DNA from 2 places in the Nocardioides candidus genome. Region 2 is predicted to be linked to the other one. Evidence: riboswitches for the same ligand, from Rfam matches in the RefSeq annotation. Region 2 holds a riboswitch; the other holds the start of a gene.
The links. A riboswitch is a leader RNA that binds a small molecule or an ion and turns the genes downstream of it on or off. The one in region 2 is predicted to bind glycine.
Positions count from the first base shown of each region.

Region 1: another riboswitch for glycine. It lies ahead of gcvP (aminomethyl-transferring glycine dehydrogenase); the one in region 2 lies ahead of gcvT (glycine cleavage system aminomethyltransferase GcvT).

Region 1 is NZ_JBGGWC010000006.1:14,398-23,089, reverse strand. It holds gene ACAX67_RS21035 (zinc-ribbon and FHA domain-containing protein) at 1-401, shown strand, start outside; gene ftsR (transcriptional regulator FtsR) at 407-1,138, shown strand; gene ACAX67_RS21025 (bifunctional nuclease family protein) at 1,182-1,649, shown strand; gene ACAX67_RS21020 (MerR family transcriptional regulator) at 1,791-2,396, shown strand; glycine riboswitch at 2,439-2,530, shown strand; gene gcvP (aminomethyl-transferring glycine dehydrogenase) at 2,605-5,475, shown strand; gene ACAX67_RS21010 (HAD family hydrolase) at 5,463-6,128, opposite strand; gene ACAX67_RS21005 (LLM class F420-dependent oxidoreductase) at 6,125-7,114, opposite strand; gene ACAX67_RS21000 (metallopeptidase TldD-related protein) at 7,132-8,526, opposite strand; gene ACAX67_RS20995 (TldD/PmbA family protein) at 8,523-8,692, opposite strand, start outside.
Region 2 is NZ_JBGGWC010000001.1:830,875-839,566, reverse strand. It holds gene ACAX67_RS04120 (RDD family protein) at 1-82, shown strand, start outside; gene ACAX67_RS04115 (nitroreductase family deazaflavin-dependent oxidoreductase) at 149-616, shown strand; gene ACAX67_RS04110 (AMP-binding protein) at 692-3,247, shown strand; gene ACAX67_RS04105 (iron ABC transporter substrate-binding protein) at 3,261-4,271, shown strand; gene ACAX67_RS04100 (ABC transporter permease) at 4,382-5,839, shown strand; gene ACAX67_RS04095 (ABC transporter ATP-binding protein) at 5,836-6,903, shown strand; glycine riboswitch at 7,008-7,106, shown strand; glycine riboswitch at 7,108-7,210, shown strand; gene gcvT (glycine cleavage system aminomethyltransferase GcvT) at 7,267-8,379, shown strand; gene gcvH (glycine cleavage system protein GcvH) at 8,427-8,692, shown strand, end outside.

The DNA.
Region 1 (8,692 bases), on a different contig from region 2:
CCACGGCCACGATCAGCTTCGGCGGCGCCGACAAGGTCGAGACCTCCGACCGGCAGCTGAGCGCCATCGACGCCGCGGCCGTCGATGCCCTGCCGCGGGGCTCCGCGCTGCTCGTCGTCCAGAAGGGTCCGGGTGCGGGCAGCCGGTTCCTGCTCGACCAAGAGGTGGTCAACGCCGGTCGCCACCCGGAGAGCGAGATCTTCCTCGACGACGTGACCGTCTCGCGCCGCCACGCGGTGTTTAACCGCGCGGGTGACGGTTACACGGTCAGCGACGTCGGCAGCCTCAACGGCACCTACGTCAACCGCGACCGCATCGAGACCATCGCACTCAAGGACAGCGACGAGGTCCAGATCGGCAAGTACCGGCTGGTGTTCTTCGCAGGGCACGAGGACGTCTGACGCTCGTGGGGATCTCGTCCGCCGAGCGCCACGACGCGCTCCTCAACATCGGTCAGGTCCTCGACCTGCTGCGCCCGGACTTCCCGGACATCACGATCCCCAAGATCCGGTTCTGGGAGGAGAAGGGGCTCATCAAGCCCCAACGCACCCCGGCCGGCTACCGCAAGTTCTCCGACGTCGACGTCGAACGGCTGCGCTACGTCCTGCGGATGAAGCGCGACCACTACCTCCCGCTCGACGTCATCCGCGAGCACCTCGACGCGATCGACCGGGGGCTCGAGCCGCCGCAGATCGACCCGGTCGTGCCCACGGTGCCGAGGGTCGCGCTCTCCGAGGACGGTCTGCCGGCCGCGGAGTCCTTCCGGCGCACCGACAAGTTCCGTCTCTCGCGCAAGGAGCTGGTGAAGATCGCGGAGATCGACGAGGCGCTGCTCGGCCAGCTCGAGGACTACGGACTGATCTCGTCGGGGCCCACGGGCCACTACGACACCGACGCCCTGGTGATCGCCCAGGCGGCGCGCGACCTGGCCGCGTTCGGCCTCGAGCCGCGGCACCTGCGCGCGTTCAAGACGGCCGCGGACCGCGAGGTCGGACTCGTCGAGCAGGTCGTCGCCCCGGTCCGCCGGAGCCGCGACGCGACCGCCTCGGCCCGCGCCGAGGAGGCGATCAGCGAGATCGCCGCGCTGTCCGTGCGGTTGCACGCCACCTTGGTCAAAGCCGGTCTGCGCCGGCTCTGACGGGCCCGCTCCGAGGCCTACGGTCCCGGAGTAGGGTGGTGCCATGCGCGAGGTCGACGTGATGGGTGTGCGGGTCGAGATGCCCTCCAACCAGCCGATCGTCCTGCTACGGGAGGTGTCTGGTGACCGCTACCTGCCGATCTGGATCGGCGCGGTGGAGGCCACGGCGATCGCCTTCGCCCAGCAGGGGGTCGTGCCGCCCCGGCCGCTCACGCACGACCTCATGAAGGACATCCTGTCGGCCACGGAGAACGAGCTGACCCAGGTGCGCATCACCGACGTCAAGGACGGCGTCTTCTACGCCACGCTCGTCTTCGGCTCCGGCGTCGAGGTGAGCGCACGACCGTCGGACTCGATCGCGCTCGCGCTGCGCACCGGCACCACGATCTTCTGTGCCGACGAGGTGCTCGACGAGGCCGGTCTCGCCGTCCCGGCCGAGCAGGAGGACGAGGTCGAACGCTTCCGTGAGTTCCTCGACCACGTCTCGCCGGAGGACTTCGAAGCCCACTGAACGGGGCTAACCCTCAACTTAAGGGTGAGAGTTGCGACACGCCGGGCCGCGGTCTTTGACCGACCCTCACACCGCGCCGTACCTTGATGTGTCGGCTCCTTCGCGGGGCCGACGCCAGACCCCCACCGAGCGGAGGACCGCGTGAACGAGCACCAGCCCGACGCAGGCAGCCAGGCTGCCGACGTCGCCGCCGGCGTCGCCGAGGAGCAGGGACTGCTCTTCACCGACGACGTGTCGCCGCTCCCGAGCGACCTCGGTTACCGCGGGCCGACCGCCTGCAACGCCGCCGGCATCACCTACCGCCAGCTCGACTACTGGGCCCGCACGGGCCTGATCGAGCCCAGCGTGCGGGGTGCCAAGGGCAGCGGCTCGCAGCGGCTCTACAGCTTCCGCGACATCTTGATCCTCAAGGTCATCAAGCGGCTGCTCGACGCGGGCATCTCGCTGCAGCAGATCCGCACGGCCGTCACCCACCTGCGCGAGCGCGGGACCGACGACCTGACGCAGGTCACGCTGATGAGCGACGGCGCCTCGGTCTACTACTGCACGAGCAACGACGAGGTCATCGACCTGCTCCAGGGCGGGCAGGGCGTCTTCGGCATCGCGATCGGCGGTGTCTGGCGCGAGATCGAGGGCACGCTGGCCCAGCTGCCGAGCGAGCACGCCGCCCAGGAGACGACCGAGTCGGGCGAGACGCTCGCCGGCGACGAGCTCGCCGCTCGCCGCGCCGCCCGCAACGCGGGCTGAGCCTCGAGCCGACCGCACCCGGGCTGATACTGTCGGCCCTGCTGATCCCGCGCGGGAGAGTCTGGGCCTGGCCCAGCGCCGAAGGGGCAAATCCTCCCCGGAACCTCTCAGGCACCCTGGACCGCGCGGCCGGGCAACTCTGGAACCTCATCGTCGCGGTGACAGAGGGGGAGGGCGACCAGATCGAACGATCCCTGAGGTGTCTCCCTTGTCCGACGTCCCCACCCTGCCCGAGCTCGACGCCGCGCTGCCGTTTCTCAGCCGCCACCTCGGCCCCGACGACGCCGGCGTCGCCTCGATGCTCGACCGGCTCGGCTACTCCTCGCTCGAGGAGCTCATGTCGGCCGCGGTGCCCAAGGCCATCCGCACGACCGCGCCGCTCGACCTGCCCGCAGCGCTGAGCGAGGCCGCGGTCGCGGCCGAGCTCCGGGCGATGGCCGGTGCGAACAGTCCTCTGGAGAGCATGATCGGGCTGGGTTACCACGCGACGATCACGCCTCCCGTCGTGCGCCGCAACGTGCTCGAGGACCCGAGCTGGTACACCGCCTACACGCCCTACCAGCCCGAGATCTCCCAGGGCCGGCTCGAGGCGTTGCTGAACTTCCAGACGATGATCAGCGACCTGACCGGTCTGCCGACGTCGGGCTCCTCGCTGCTCGACGAGGGCACCGCCGCCGCCGAGGCGCTGGCCCTGGTCCACCGTGCCCGGCGCTCCATCAGCGGACCGTTCGTGCTCGACGCCGACGCGCTCCCGCAGACCATCGACGTGGTGCGCACCCGGGCCGAGGCGATCGGCATGGAGGTCGTGGTGGCCGACCTGACCCAGGGGCTCCCCGAGGGCGACCTCGCGGGCGTGCTGATCCAGTATCCCGGTGCCTCCGGCCGGATCCTGGACCCCCGCCCGCTGGTCGAGGCCGTGCACGAGCGCGGCGGTCTCGCCGTCGTCGCGGCGGACCTGCTCGCCCTCACCCTGCTCGAGGCTCCCGGCGCCTTCGGCGTCGACGTCGTGATCGGATCGAGCCAGCGCTTCGGCGTGCCGCTCTTCTACGGCGGGCCCCACGCCGGCTTCATGAGCGTCGCCGCGGGCCTGGAGCGCCAGCTGCCGGGCCGGCTCGTGGGTGTCTCGCTCGACGCGGAGGGCCGGCCGGCGTACCGCCTCGCCCTCCAGACGCGCGAGCAGCACATCCGTCGCGACAAGGCGACCTCCAACATCTGCACGGCCCAGGTGCTGCTGGCCGTGACCGCGTCGATGTACGCCGTCTACCACGGCCCCGAGGGCCTGGAGCAGATCGCGACCCGGACCCACCGCTACGCCGCGGTGCTGGCCCGCGCGCTCTCCGAAGGCGGGTTCGCACCGGCCAACGAGACGTTCTTCGACACCCTCACCGTGGCCGTCCCTGGTCGCGCAGGGGCAGTGGTGGCCGCGGCGCGCAGCCTCGGTGTCCACCTGCGTCAGGTCGACGCCGACCACGTCGCGCTCTCGACCTCGGAGTGCACGACGCGGGCGACGGTCTCGACGGTGCTCAAGGCGTTCGGGCTGGAGCCGGTCGACCTCGACGACGTCGACCGCAGCACCTCCGACGCGCTGCCCGGCGGGCTGCGCCGCGCGACGGACTTCCTGACCCACCCGGTCTTCAACACCCACCACAGCGAGACGTCGATGCTGCGCTACCTCGCGCGGCTGTCCAACCGCGACTACGCGCTCGACCGCGGCATGATCCCGCTCGGCTCCTGCACGATGAAGCTCAACGCCACCACCGAGATGGAGCCGATCTCGCTGCCGGGCTTCGCCGACCTGCACCCCTTCGTGCCGGCGTCGGACGCCTCCGGCTACCTGGAGCTGGTGGCCCAGCTCGAGAGCTGGCTGGCGGAGGTCACCGGCTACGACAAGGTATCGATCCAGCCCAACGCCGGCGCCCAGGGCGAGTTCGCCGGCATGCTTGCGATCCGGGCGTTCCACGACGCGAACGGTGACCACGACCGCCGGGTGTGCCTGATCCCGTCGTCGGCCCACGGCACCAACCCGGCGTCCGCGGTGATGGCCGGCATGTCGGTCGTCGTGGTCAAGGCCAACGACGACGGCACGGTCGATCTCGACGACCTGCGCGCCAAGTGCGCGCAGCACTCGGCCACGCTCGCCGCGATCATGGTGACCTACCCCTCGACGCACGGCGTCTACGAGGAGACCATCACCGAGCTCTGCGAGATCGTGCACGAGCACGGCGGTCAGGTCTACATCGACGGTGCCAACTTCAACGCCCTGCTCGGCTACGCCAAGCCGGGGCAGTTCGGCGGCGACGTCTCCCACCTCAACCTGCACAAGACGTTCTGCATCCCCCACGGTGGTGGCGGTCCGGGTGTCGGCCCGGTCGCCGTGCGCGAGCACCTGGCGCCGTACCTCCCCTCGCACCCGCTGCACCCGGAGGAGTCCAAGAGGGAGGGCGTGGGTGCGATCAGCGCTGCGCCCTACGGCTCGACCGGCATCCTGCCGATCTCGTGGGCCTACGTGCGGATGATGGGCGCCGAGGGGCTCGCGCAGGCGACGGCCGTCGCGGTGCTGTCGGCCAACTACGTCGCCGCCCGGCTGGGTGAGCACTACCCGGTGCTCTACCGCGGCGACTCGGGCCTGGTCGCCCACGAGTGCATCCTCGACCTGCGGGAGATCACCAAGGAGACCGGCGTCAGCGTCGACGACGTCGCCAAGCGCCTCATCGACTACGGCTTCCACGCCCCGACGATGTCGTTCCCGGTCGCCGGCACGCTGATGGTCGAGCCGACGGAGTCGGAGGACCTCAGCGAGCTCGACCGGTTCTGCGACGCGATGATCGCGATCAAGGCCGAGATCGACCGGGTGGCTGCGGGCGAGATCGCGGTCGACGACTCGCCGCTGCGGCACGCGCCGCACACGGCGCGCGCGCTCGTGGGGGAGTGGGACCACCCCTACTCCCGCGAGGAGGCGGTCTTCCCGGCCGGGATCAGCCCCGACAAGTACTGGCCGCCGGTCGCGCGCATCGACCAGGCGTACGGCGACCGCAACCTCGTGTGCGCCTGCCCGCCGATGGACGCCTACGCCGAGTAGCGGTCCATCTCCCGGCGCCAGTCGAGCCGGAGCAGGTCGGTCACCGCGTCCTCGACGCGGAGCGCACCGGCCTGCTCGAGCTCGGCCTTGCCGAACCCGCCGGTGCGCAGGGTGACACAGCCGATCCCGGCGCGGCCGGCGGCCTCGACGTCGTAGACGGTGTCGCCGACGAAGACCGCGGCCTCGACCGGTCCGACGCGCTCCAAGGTCTGCTGGATGAGGTCGGGGTCGGGCTTGGAGCTGTCGACGTCGTCGGAGGTCAGCAGTGCTGCGACGTCGGACCCGATGCCGAGCAGGTCGACCGCCTCCTGGCTGAACTCGGGGTCGCCCGACGATGCGAGGGCGATGACGAAGCCCTCACCGGCCAGCTTGCGCACCAGGTCTGCCGCGCCGTCGAGGGGACGCACCTCGGCCTTGAGCTCGAGGTACTCCTCCCGCCAGGCGTCGCGGAGGTCGTCGCCGTGCTTCTCCTCGGTGCGGTCGTCGGCGACCGCGGCGACCAGGCGGTCACCGCCCATGCCGATCGCCCGGTGCAGGCGCCACATCGGGGGCACGTCGGTGATCCGGCTGAAGGCGCGCTGCCATGCGACCGCGTGATGGTAGGTCGAGTCGATCAGCGTGCCGTCGATGTCCAGAAGAACGGCGGCGCTCATGCGGGCGCCGCCGCCCGGAGCTTCTCCAGGAGGGGACCGGCGGCCTCCTCGAGGAAGCGGTCCTGGCCCTCGTCGCCGACCTGCACCACGGCGATGTCGGTGAAACCCGCCTTCCAGTAGGCGCTGACGGCCTCCACGACGGCATCGAGGTCGGGGCCGCACGGGATCGAGTCCGCGACGTCCTCGGGACGGACGAACTGGGAGGCTGCGGCGAACCCGGCCGGCGTGGGCAGGTCCGCGTTGACCGACCAGCCGCCGCCGAACCAGCGGAACTGCTCGTGGGCCCGCTTCACCGCGGTGTCCTCGTCGGGGTCCCAGCAGATCGGGATCTGGCCGATGGCGCGCGCGCCGTCGCCGATCCGCTTCGCGCCGTCGACGGCGTTCCAGTCCTCGACGAGCGCGGCATCCGGCTCGACCCCGATGAGGTGGTCGCCGTACGGCGCCAGCGCCTCGATCGCGCGCCGACCGCCCACCGCGACACCGATCTCGACGCCCTCGTCGGGGACGTCCCAGACCCGGGCGGAGTCGACCTGGTAGTACTCCCCGCGGTAGTCGACGAGCTCACCGGTGTGCAACGCGCGGATGATGTCGATGGCCTCCGCGAGCATCTCCTGGCGGTCCTGGATCGCGGGCCAGCCCTCGCCGACCACGTGCTCGTTGAGGCTCTCGCCGCTGCCGACACCGAGCCGGAAGCGGCCCTCGGCGAGGATCTGCAGGGTCGCCGCCTTCTGCGCGACGACCGCCGGGTGGTACCGCATCGTCGGGCAGGTCACGTAGGTCATCAGGTCGACCCGCGACGTCGCCTGCGCCACCGCGCCCAGCACGGTCCAGGCGTACGGCGCGTGCCCCTGCTCGGTGAGCCAGGGGGAGAAGTGGTCGCTGGAGACCTCGAAGTCGAAGCCGACCTCTTCCGCGGCGACGGCGTAGCGCACCAGCTCGCGGGGTCCGCTCTGCTCGGTCATCAGGGTGTAGCCGAACCTCGTCATGGGTGCCGCGGTACCCGCTACATGGCCTGGGACACGCTCGACATGTTGAAGTCGGGGATCCGCAGCGCGGGGGTGGCGGTGCGCGGGAAGTAGTCGGCGCCCCACTCGCGGCTGAAGCTGCGGGTGGTCGCGGAGGCGTGTGAGAAGCGGTCGAGCAGGTCGACCGGGCTCTCGTTCCAGCGGAAGTTGTTGACCGCCCCGGTGATCTCGCCGCCCTCGACGAGGTAGACCCCGTCGCGGGTGAGGCCGGTCAGCAGCAGGCTCTGGGGGTCGACCAGCCGGATGTACCACAGCGAGGTGACCAGGAGGCCGCGCTCGGTGCCGGCGACGAGATCGTCGAGCGTGCCCGAGCCACCGTCCACCTCCAGGACCAGGTTGTCGACGTACGGCGTCGCCGGCTGCTGCGTCAGGTCCGCCGTCTGCCGCGTCTGCACCAGGGAGGCGAGCTCGCCGTCGCGGATCCAGTCGGTGCGACCGAGGGCCAGCCCGTTGTCGAAGACCGAGTTGTCGGAGTCTGACGCCCCCACCACGGCGAACGGCAGGCACTCCAGTCCGGCGGCCGCCGGGTCGGAGCGGAGGTGCACACCGGGGGCCGCGATCCGCTCGCCGATGCGGGTGCCGGTCGGGCGGCGGCTGTAGACGGACTGCCCTTCCCAGGCGTCGCGTGCGCCGGCGTACCAGTAGGTGTCGACCATGAGGTCGGCGACCGCGGTCGGCGGGAGGATCGTGTCGTAGCGACCCGCCGGCAGGTCCACCCGGCGCCGGGCCCACTGCAGGCGCTGGGCGAGCTCGAGGTCGAGGGCCAGCGGGTCGATGTCGCTGAAGTCGGTCGTCGCCGCGCCCAGCCAGGCGCTGGCGGTGAGGTCCTTGTCCTTGGCGGTGCAGGCGAAGTGACCGGTCGGCTGGACGTGGCGCAGACGCAGGCCCGTGGACGAACCGAGGTAGGTCGTCGTCAGGTCGTGGTCGACGAACCCGTAGAGGATCCGTCCCTCGCCCGCGGCCCGGCCGAAGGCCTCCCCGAGCGCGGGCGCGACCCGGTCGTAGACCGTGATGTCGGTCGGGACCGGGGCTGCGTCCCACTCCTCGGAGGTCCGGCCGCCGAGGAGCGGCCGCGCGTCGTCGGCCGGATCGGCCGCCCGGGCGGCGGCATCCGCCGCGTTGACCAGTGCGGTGACCTCGTCGACCGTGGTCGCGCTCCCGCTGGCCGAGGCGGCCGCGGTGCCGGCGCCCGACGCGGTGAAGGAGACGACGGTCGCCCGGCGCGCACTCATCTGGCCGTTGGTCGTCAGCGTGTTGTTGGCCCAGCGCAGGTTCGCGCTGGTCGAGTCGCGGACGATCACGACGCAGTCGTCGGCGGTCGACGCGGCCAGGGCGCGCTCGACGAGCTCCTGCGGGGTCGGTACGGCGCTCACTTGCCGGCCTCCTCGGTGGTGTTGAGGATCCGCACGTCGCGGAACAACGCTGACGGGCAGCCGTGGCTCACGGCCGCGACCTGCCCGGGTTGCGCCTTCCCGCAGTTGAAGGCACCGCCCAGCTCCCAGGTCTGCGGCCCGCCGACCGCCTCCATCGCACCCCAGA
Region 2 (8,692 bases):
GACGCTCAACAGCGACGTCCCCGAGCACCAGGGCTGGCACGACAAGTTCGCCGGCGGCACCCGCGTCATGCAGGTCGGCTGACCCCAGCAGCACCCGGAAGGGGCGCCACCCGATCGGGGTGCCGCCCCTTTCGTCTACCTTTCGGTCATGGGCCTGCTCACTCCCGTCGCTGTCAAGATCGGCTCGATCTCCTGGATGCCGAAGCTGTTGCCACAGATCGTGTGGGCGGACAACGTGGTCCACAGGGTGACCCGCGACCGCTACGGGATCCTCGACATCGCGGGCCTGCCCAACCTGGTGCTGACCGTGCCGGGCCGCAAGAGCGGCATCCCCCGCTCGACGAACCTGCTGACCGTCCCCGACGGGGACGACTGGCTCATCGCGGGCTCCTACTTCGGCGCGCCCAAGACCCCGCTGTGGGTCGCGAACCTCCGCGCGACCGAGACGGCGGAGATCACCTACCGCAGGAAGGACCAGCGGGTCTCCTGGCGCGAGCTGTCGGGTGCGGACCGCGACGCGGCCTGGCAGACGATGCGCGCGACCTGGCCCAACTTCGACAAGTACGCCGAGCGCACCGACCGGCTGATCCCGGTCTTCCGCCTCACCGCCGTGTAACCCGGCTCACTCCCGTGCGGGTCCCGGTAGATGAGCGATGCCTAACTTTGGTTTGGCTCCCCTTATATTGACCGGGTGAGGCCGCAGTCGACGCGTGCGCCCGAGCGCACCGCCCCGCCCCGCACCGGGGTCGGCTTCGCCACCTCTCTGGCCGTCCACGGCCGACGGCCGGCTCTCGTCACCGGCTCCGCCGTCCTTTCGTACGACGGCCTGGCGGCCCTCGTCGCGCAGGCGCGGTCCGACCTCGGGGACGGCCACGAGCTGGTGGGGCTGCGCCCGTCGCCGACGCTGGAGTTCGTCGTCGCCTACCTGGCCGCGCTGGCGGGTGGCCACACGGTCCTGCTGTCCCGCGACGAGGTCCTCCCCCGCGCCTACGGCGCGAGCCGCGGGTGGGCCGAAGGCGGCTTCGTGCCGACCGGTCGCACGGCACCGGCCCTCCATCCCGACCTCCGGCTCCTCCTCAGCACCTCCGGCTCGACCGGCTCCCCCAAGCTGGTGCGCCTCTCGCAGGCCAACCTCGACAGCAACGCCGGGGCGATCGCCGACTACCTCGGCCTGACGCCGGCCGACCGCGCGCTGACCACGCTGCCCCTCGACTACTGCTACGGGCTGTCGGTGCTGCACAGCCACCTCGCCGTCGGTGCGTCCGTCGTGCTGAGCGACCTCTCGGTGAGCGACCGCGCGCTGTGGGACCTCGCCCGCGCGGCGGGCGTGACGTCGTACGCGGGGGTGCCCTACACCTTCGACCTGCTCGACACCGCCGGCTGGCCCGAGGTCCCGACCCTGCGCACGGTGACCCAGGCGGGCGGGCGGCTCGCGCCGGAGCGGGTGCGGGCGGTGGCCGAGCGCGGGCACCGTGAGGGCTGGGACCTGGTGGTGATGTACGGCCAGACGGAGGCCACCGCACGGATGGCCTACCTCCCGCCCGACCTGGCGCGGGACAACCCCACCGCGATCGGGATCGCGATCCCCGGGGGCGACCTCCGGCTCGCCCCTGTGGCCGGACAGCCGGCCGGCGTCGGCGAGCTGGTCTACACCGGCCCCAACGTGATGATGGGCTACGCCCACGGCGTCACCGACCTCGCCGACGGCCCCGGCCCCGACGAGCTCCGCACCGGCGACCTCGCCCGCATCACGACGGACGGTCTCTTCGAGATCGTCGGCCGGTCCTCGCGCTTCGCGAAGCTCTTCGGACAGCGGCTCGACCTCGACCGGCTCGAGACGCTGCTGACCCTCGGCGACCACGAGATCGCGTGCGCGGAGTCCGCCGACGCCACCCGGCTGGTCGTCGCACTGGCCGGCGACCCCGACCCGCTCGCGGTCGAGGAGATCGCGACGATGGCGGCCGCGACCACCGGGCTGCCGCCGCACGCGATCACGGTGGTGCCGGTGCCGGCGGTGCCCCGCCTGCCCAACGGGAAGGTCGACCAGGCGGCCGTCTCGCGGCTCCGGCTCCGGACCGAGAGCGCGCCCGAGCGCTCGGCGACCGAGTCGCTCACCGCCCTCTACGGCGCGGTCCTGCGGCGCCAGCAGGTGCGCCCGCACGACACGTTCGCAGGCCTCGGCGGCGACTCGCTGTCGTACGTCGAGCTGGCCCTGCGGCTCGAGCGCCGCCTCGGCCGGCTTCCCGCCGACTGGCCCGAGCGCCCGATCGGCGACCTCGCCGGGCTCGCGCCCGCCTCTCCCGTGCGCCGTTCACGGTGGGTCGCGCTCGACACCAGCATCGTGCTGCGGGCGGCGGCGATCGTGATGATCGTCGGCAGCCACACCAACCTCTTCGTCCTGCTCGGCGGTGCGCACGTGCTGCTCGGCGTCGCCGGCGCGAACTTCGCGCGGTTCCACCTCGGATCCGAGGCGGGCGCCCGAGGTCGCAACATCACCCGCTCGCTGGCGCGCATCGCGGTGCCGACCGCGGTCTGGGTGAGCGCGGTCTGCCTGGTCAGCGGCGAGTACGGCTGGCGCAACGTGCTGCTGCTCAACGACGCGCTCGGCAGCCGTCGCTGGCAGGAGCCGGAGTGGCACTTCTGGTTCATCGAGGTGCTCGTCTACGTGACCGTGGCGGCCGGCCTGGTGACCGCGGTCCCGCTCGTCGCCGCGTGGGAGCGCCGCTCGCCGTACTGGTTCGCCGTCGGGCTCGTCGTCACGACCCTGGTGCCGCGGTTCTGGGCGACCTCGACCGGCTACGGCGGCGACGTCATCCACTCCTCGCTCTTCGTCGCCTGGCTCTTCGCCGGCGGCTGGGCGGCGGTCCGGGCCGAGCACGCCGGCCACCGGCTGCTGCTCTCCCTGCTGCTCGTGCTCGGCGTCCACGGCCTCTTCGACGACCCGACCCGGGAGGCGACGGTCGTGCTCGGCCTGCTCGTGCTCGTCTGGCTGCCGACCGTGCCGGTCCCCCGCCTCGCCGTCGGCGCCCTCGGCCAGCTCGCCGGCGCCTCCTTCTCCATCTACCTGACCCACTGGCAGGTCTACCCGCACCTGGAGGACCGGTGGCCGCTCGGCGGACTGCTCGCCTCCGTCGCGGTCGGCATCCTCGCCTGGAGGGCCATGGACCTGGTGACCCGCTCCGTTCCCCGCCTCGGTCACCGCTCCGCGGGGTACCGCGCGCTCTGTAACCTCCGCACGACGAGATGATCAAGGAACAACGATGAAGACCCTCCGCACGGCCCTCGGCCTCGCCGCGCTGTCCCTCGTCGTCCCGGCGCTCACCGCGTGCGGCGACGACGGCCCGACGCTGGTGATCTACAACGCGCAGCACGAGCAGCTGCTCGACGAGATCGCCCCGGCGTTCGAGAAGGAGACGGGCATCAACGTCGAGCTCCGCAACGGCAGCGACCTCGAGCTGTCCAACCAGCTCGTGCAGGAGGGCGACGCGACCAAGGCCGACGTCTTCCTCACCGAGAACTCACCGGCCATGTCGCAGGTCGAGGCCGCCGGCCTGCTCGCCGCGCTGCCGAGCGCCACCCTCGACAAGATCCCGGCCGACTACCGACCGCCCAGCGGCGACTGGACCGGGTTCGTCGCCCGCTCCACGGTGCTCGTCTACAACACCGACGACGTCGAGGAGTCCGACCTCCCGGCCTCGATCCTCGACCTGGCCGACCCCGCGTGGGACGGCAAGATCTGCTTCTCCCCGACCGGCGCGGACTTCCAGGCGATCGTGGCCGCTGTGCTGGAGATCGAGGGCGAGGACGCCACGAAGCAGTGGCTCGAGGGCATCAAGGCCAACGGCACGACGTACGACGGCAACAACGTCGTCCTCGAGTCGGTGAACTCCGGCGAGTGCGAGGTCGGCATCGTCTACCACTACTACTGGGCGCGGGACCGCGCCGAGAGCGGCGACGTCAGCGACCACAGCGCTCAGTACTACTTCGGCGACCAGGACCCGGGCGCCTTCGTGAGCGTCTCCGGTGCGGGTGTGCTCGACTCCAGCGACATGAAGAAGGAGGCCCAGCAGTTCGTCGACTTCCTCGTCAGCGAGAAGGGCCAGCAGATCATCGCGGACAGCTACGCGCTGGAGTACCCGCTCAATCCCGCGGTCTCCCTCGACGATGACAACGTCAAGCCCTTCAAGCAGCTGCAGCCGCCGCCGGTCAACGTGTCCGACCTCGACGCCAAGGCGGTCGTCGACCTGCTGACCGAGGTCGGATTCCTCTGAGCACCCTGGCGCCACCGGAGCAACGCACGACGAGGCATCCTCGGCCGCTGGCCGGGGGTGCCTCGCCCGCGCTGCTGCTCGTCGGCCTCGCGGTCGCGACCCTGGCTCTGGTGCCGCTCGGCTACGTCATCGCGACCACCGCCGACCTGGGCCGCCAGGAGGCGGTCGACTTCCTGTGGCGTCCCCGCATCGGTGAGCTGCTGTGGAACACCGTGCGGCTGCTGGTCGCCGGGGTCGCCGCGAGCACCGTGCTCGGCGTCGCCGGCGCCTGGGTGGTGGAGCGCACCGACGTACCGCTGCGCGGGTGGTGGCACGGCGTGCTGTGCGCGCCGCTGGCCGTGCCCGCCTTCGTCAACGGCTACGGCTGGGTGTCGACCACCCACGCGGTGCAGTCCTTCCCGGGCGCGGTCATGGTCGTGACGCTCTCCTACTACCCGCTGGTCTACCTGCCCACGGTCGCGGCGCTGCGCCGGCTCGACCCGGCGGTCGAGGAGGTCGCCACCTCGCTGGGCCGCAGCGGGTGGAGCGTCTTCGTGCGGGTGACGCTGCCCGCCGTGAGTCCGGCGGTCCTCGGCGGCGCGCTGCTGGTGGGCCTCCACCTCCTGGCCGAGTACGGCGCCCTGCAGCTGCTCAACTACCCGACCCTGACGACGGCGATCCTCCAGCAGTACGCGACCGTCTTCAACGGTCCCGAGGCGACGCTGCTCGCGCTCGTGCTGGTCACGTTCTGCCTGCTCCTGCTGGGGATCGAGGCGCTGCTGCGCGGGCACCGTCGTCGCGCCCGCGTCGGCTCGGGCAGCAGCGGCGACCCGGTGCGCGTCCGCCTCGGCCGGGTCAAGGTCCCGGTGCTCCTGGCCCTGACCGCCCTGGCGGGATGGTCGCTGCTCGTACCGCTCGGCGCACTGGTCCGCTGGCTGGTGCGCGGCACCTCGACCACCGTCGACCTCGGCGAGCTCCTCTCCGCCGCCGGGACGACGATGCTGCTCGCGCTGATCGGGGGGCTGACCGCGACGGTCGTCGCGGTGCCCGTCGTGTGGCTGGCCGTGCGCCACCGGGGGCTGCTCACGACCGCGATCGAACGCAGCGTCTACACCGCCAGCGCCATGCCCGGCATCGTGATCGCGCTGGCGCTGGTCACGGTCAGCATCCGCGTGCTGCCGGGTCTCTACCAGACGGTCGTCGTGCTGCTCGTCGGCTACACGATCCTCTTCCTGCCGCGAGCCGTGGTGAGTGTCCGGTCGACCTTCGAGCTGGTCCCTCCTGGTCTCGAGGACGTCGCCCGCAACCTCGGCTGCAGCGGCGTGGGGGTCGCGCGCCGGGTGACGCTGCCGCTCGTGCTGCCCGGGCTCGCCTCGGCCACCGCCCTCGTCGCGCTGGCGGTGGCCACCGAGCTCACCGCGACCCTCCTCCTCGCTCCGCTCGGCACCGACACCCTCGCCACCCGGTTCTGGTCCGACGCCGCCGCGATCGAGTACGGCGCCGCCGCCCCCTATGCTCTTGCGCTGATCGTGCTGTCGATCCCCTCGACGTGGATCCTGGGAAGCCTGAGCGTGAGGAACGGGTCATGACCAGCGGCTCGCACCCGCCCGCGGCGCTCGAGATCGAAGGACTCGAGGCCGGCTACGGCCGCACCGCCGTGCTGCGGGGACTCGACCTCGCGGTCGGCGACGGCGTGACCGCCATCCTCGGCCCCTCCGGCTGCGGCAAGACCACCCTGCTGCGATCGGTCGCCGGGTTCGTCTCGCCGACCGCAGGCACGGTGCGGCTCGCCGGCACCGAGGTCGTCAGCGGGCGGCGCGCGATGCCCGCCCGACTGCGGGCGATCGGCTACGTGCCCCAGGACGGCGCGCTCTTCCCCCACCTCTCCGTCGCGCGCAACGTCGCCTTCGGGCTGCCGCGCGCCGAGCGCGGCGACAGCTCCGCGCGGGTCGCGGAGATGCTCGACCTGGTCGAGCTGCCCCGCAGCATGGCCGGCCGCTACCCCCACGAGCTGTCCGGCGGGCAGCAGCAACGGGTCGCCCTGGCTCGCGCGCTCGCGCCGCGGCCCGGGCTGGTGCTGCTCGACGAGCCGTTCTCCTCCCTCGACGCGTCCCTGCGCGAGGACACCGGCCGCGCCGTCGTACGCGCGCTGCGCACGGCCGGTGCCGCGGCCCTCCTGGTCACCCACGACCAGGGCGAGGCGCTGTCGCTCGCCGACCAGGTCGCGGTGATGATGGACGGCGCGTTCCTGCAGGTGGCCTCGCCCACGGCGGTCTACCTGACGCCCGCAGAGCCCCGGGTGGCCTCGTTCCTCGGGCACGCCTCGCTCGTGGAGGGCGAGGTCGTCAACCACACCGAGGCACGCTGCGCGCTCGGCGTGCTGCCGCTGCGCACGGCGCGCGAGGCCGGGCTGGTGCGGCTCGCCGTCCGCGCGGAGCAGATCCAGATCCGCAACGCCAGCACGGCTGGAGGCGGCGACGGTGCCCCGGCGGAGGTCGTCGACATCAGCTTCTACGGCCACGACGCGACGGTCCGCGTCCGACTGGACTCCGGCGAGGAGCTCGCCGCGCGCACGCCCGCCACGTCGGTGCCCACACCCGGCGACCGGGTGTGGGTCGGCGTCGTCGGCGACGTCGTCGCCTTCACGGTCTGACCGGGCGCCCACCGGGGCGCCGTCGGAGCAGCGACCGGGCGCCGGGTTGACCTCCTGGCACGGCGTTGCCTACGGTCCGTCCTACAACTTCACACCGCGCCGTTCGAACCGCAGCGGGAGAGTCCTCGTCCTCACCAGGAGCGAGGCGCCGAAGGAGCAAGTCTCCCCGAGAATCTCTCAGGCCCCGTTACCGCTGAGGCGAGGCGAACTCTGGAAAGACAGGTCACCCCCGTGCCCTGCACCCACGGTGCAAGCCGCCCATACCGCGACGGTGAAGCTCTCAGGTACCGATGACAGAGCGGGGAGGTCACCCATCCGCGGGTGCCGCGTCGCGCGGCACCACCACCAGGGAGCCTCCCGCACATGCCATCATCGGCGTCTCTTCAGACACCCCTGCACGCCCTCCACGAGGCGCTCGGCGCCTCGTTCACCGACTACGCCGGCTGGCAGATGCCGGTCCGCTACGGCTCGGAGACCGCCGAGCACCACGCGGTCCGCACCACGGCCGGGCTCTTCGACCTGTGCCACATGGGCGAGATCGAGGTCACCGGCACCGAGGCCGGCCGCGCCCTCGACCGTGCCCTGGTCGGCCGGCCCTCGGCCATCCCGGTCGGTCGCGCCCGCTACACGATGATCTGCGACGAGGACGGCGGCATCATCGACGACCTCGTCGTCTACCGCCTCGGTGACGACCGCTACCTCGTGGTGGCCAACGCGGCGAACACCGCTGTCGTCGCGGCCGCGCTCACCGAGCGTGCCGGGGGCTTCGACGCCACCGTGCGCGACGCCACCGACGACTGGGCACTGATCGCGGTCCAAGGGCCGACGGCCGCGGCCGTCGTGGCCGGCCTCACCGATCTCGACCTCACCACGCTGAAGTACTACGCGATCGCCGAGACCCGGCTCGCCGGCGCCGACGTCCTGCTCGCGCGTACGGGCTACACCGGGGAGGACGGGTTCGAGGTCTACTGCGCCTCCTCGGAAGCCGCCGCGACCTGGCTCGCGCTCGGCTCCGCCGGCGCGGAGCACGGCCTGGTGCCCGCCGGCCTGGCCTGCCGCGACACGTTGCGGCTCGAAGCCGGCATGGCGCTCTACGGGCACGAGCTGACGAGGAGGACGACGCCCTACGACGCCGGGCTCGGAAGGGTCGTCGTGCACGACAAGCCGGAGGGCTTCGTCGGCGACGCCGCCCTGCGGGCACGGGCCGCCGCCGAGCCGCGCGCCACCCTCGTCGGCCTGCGGCCGGCCGGACGACGGTCCCCGCGCGCCGGCTACACCGTCCTCGACCCGGCCACCGGCGAGGCGGCCGGCACGATCACCAGCGGGTCGCCCTCGCCGACGCTGGGCCACCCCGTGGCGATGGCGTACGTCGCCCCGCACCTCGCGACCGTCGGCCTCACCGTGCAGGTCGACGTGCGCGGCAGCCGGGAGGACGCCGAGGTCGTCGACCTGCCCTTCTACCAGCGGACCACCTAGGCGACCGCGTCGCCCACCCGCCCACCGACACCTCCAGGAGCACGACCATGACCAACCCCACCCACCTGAGCTACACCATCGAGCACGAGTGGCTCGAGACCACCGGCGACACCGCCCGCATCGGCATCACCGCCTTCGCCGCGGACGCGCTCGGCGACATCGTCTTCGTCGACCTCCCCGCCGTGCGGAGCACCGTCGTCGCCGGCACGCCGTGCGGCGAGCTCGAGTCCACCAAGTCCGTCAGCGACCTCTTCGCCCCCGTCGACGGAGAGGTCGTCGAGGTCAACCAGGCCGTCGTCGCCGACCCCAGCCT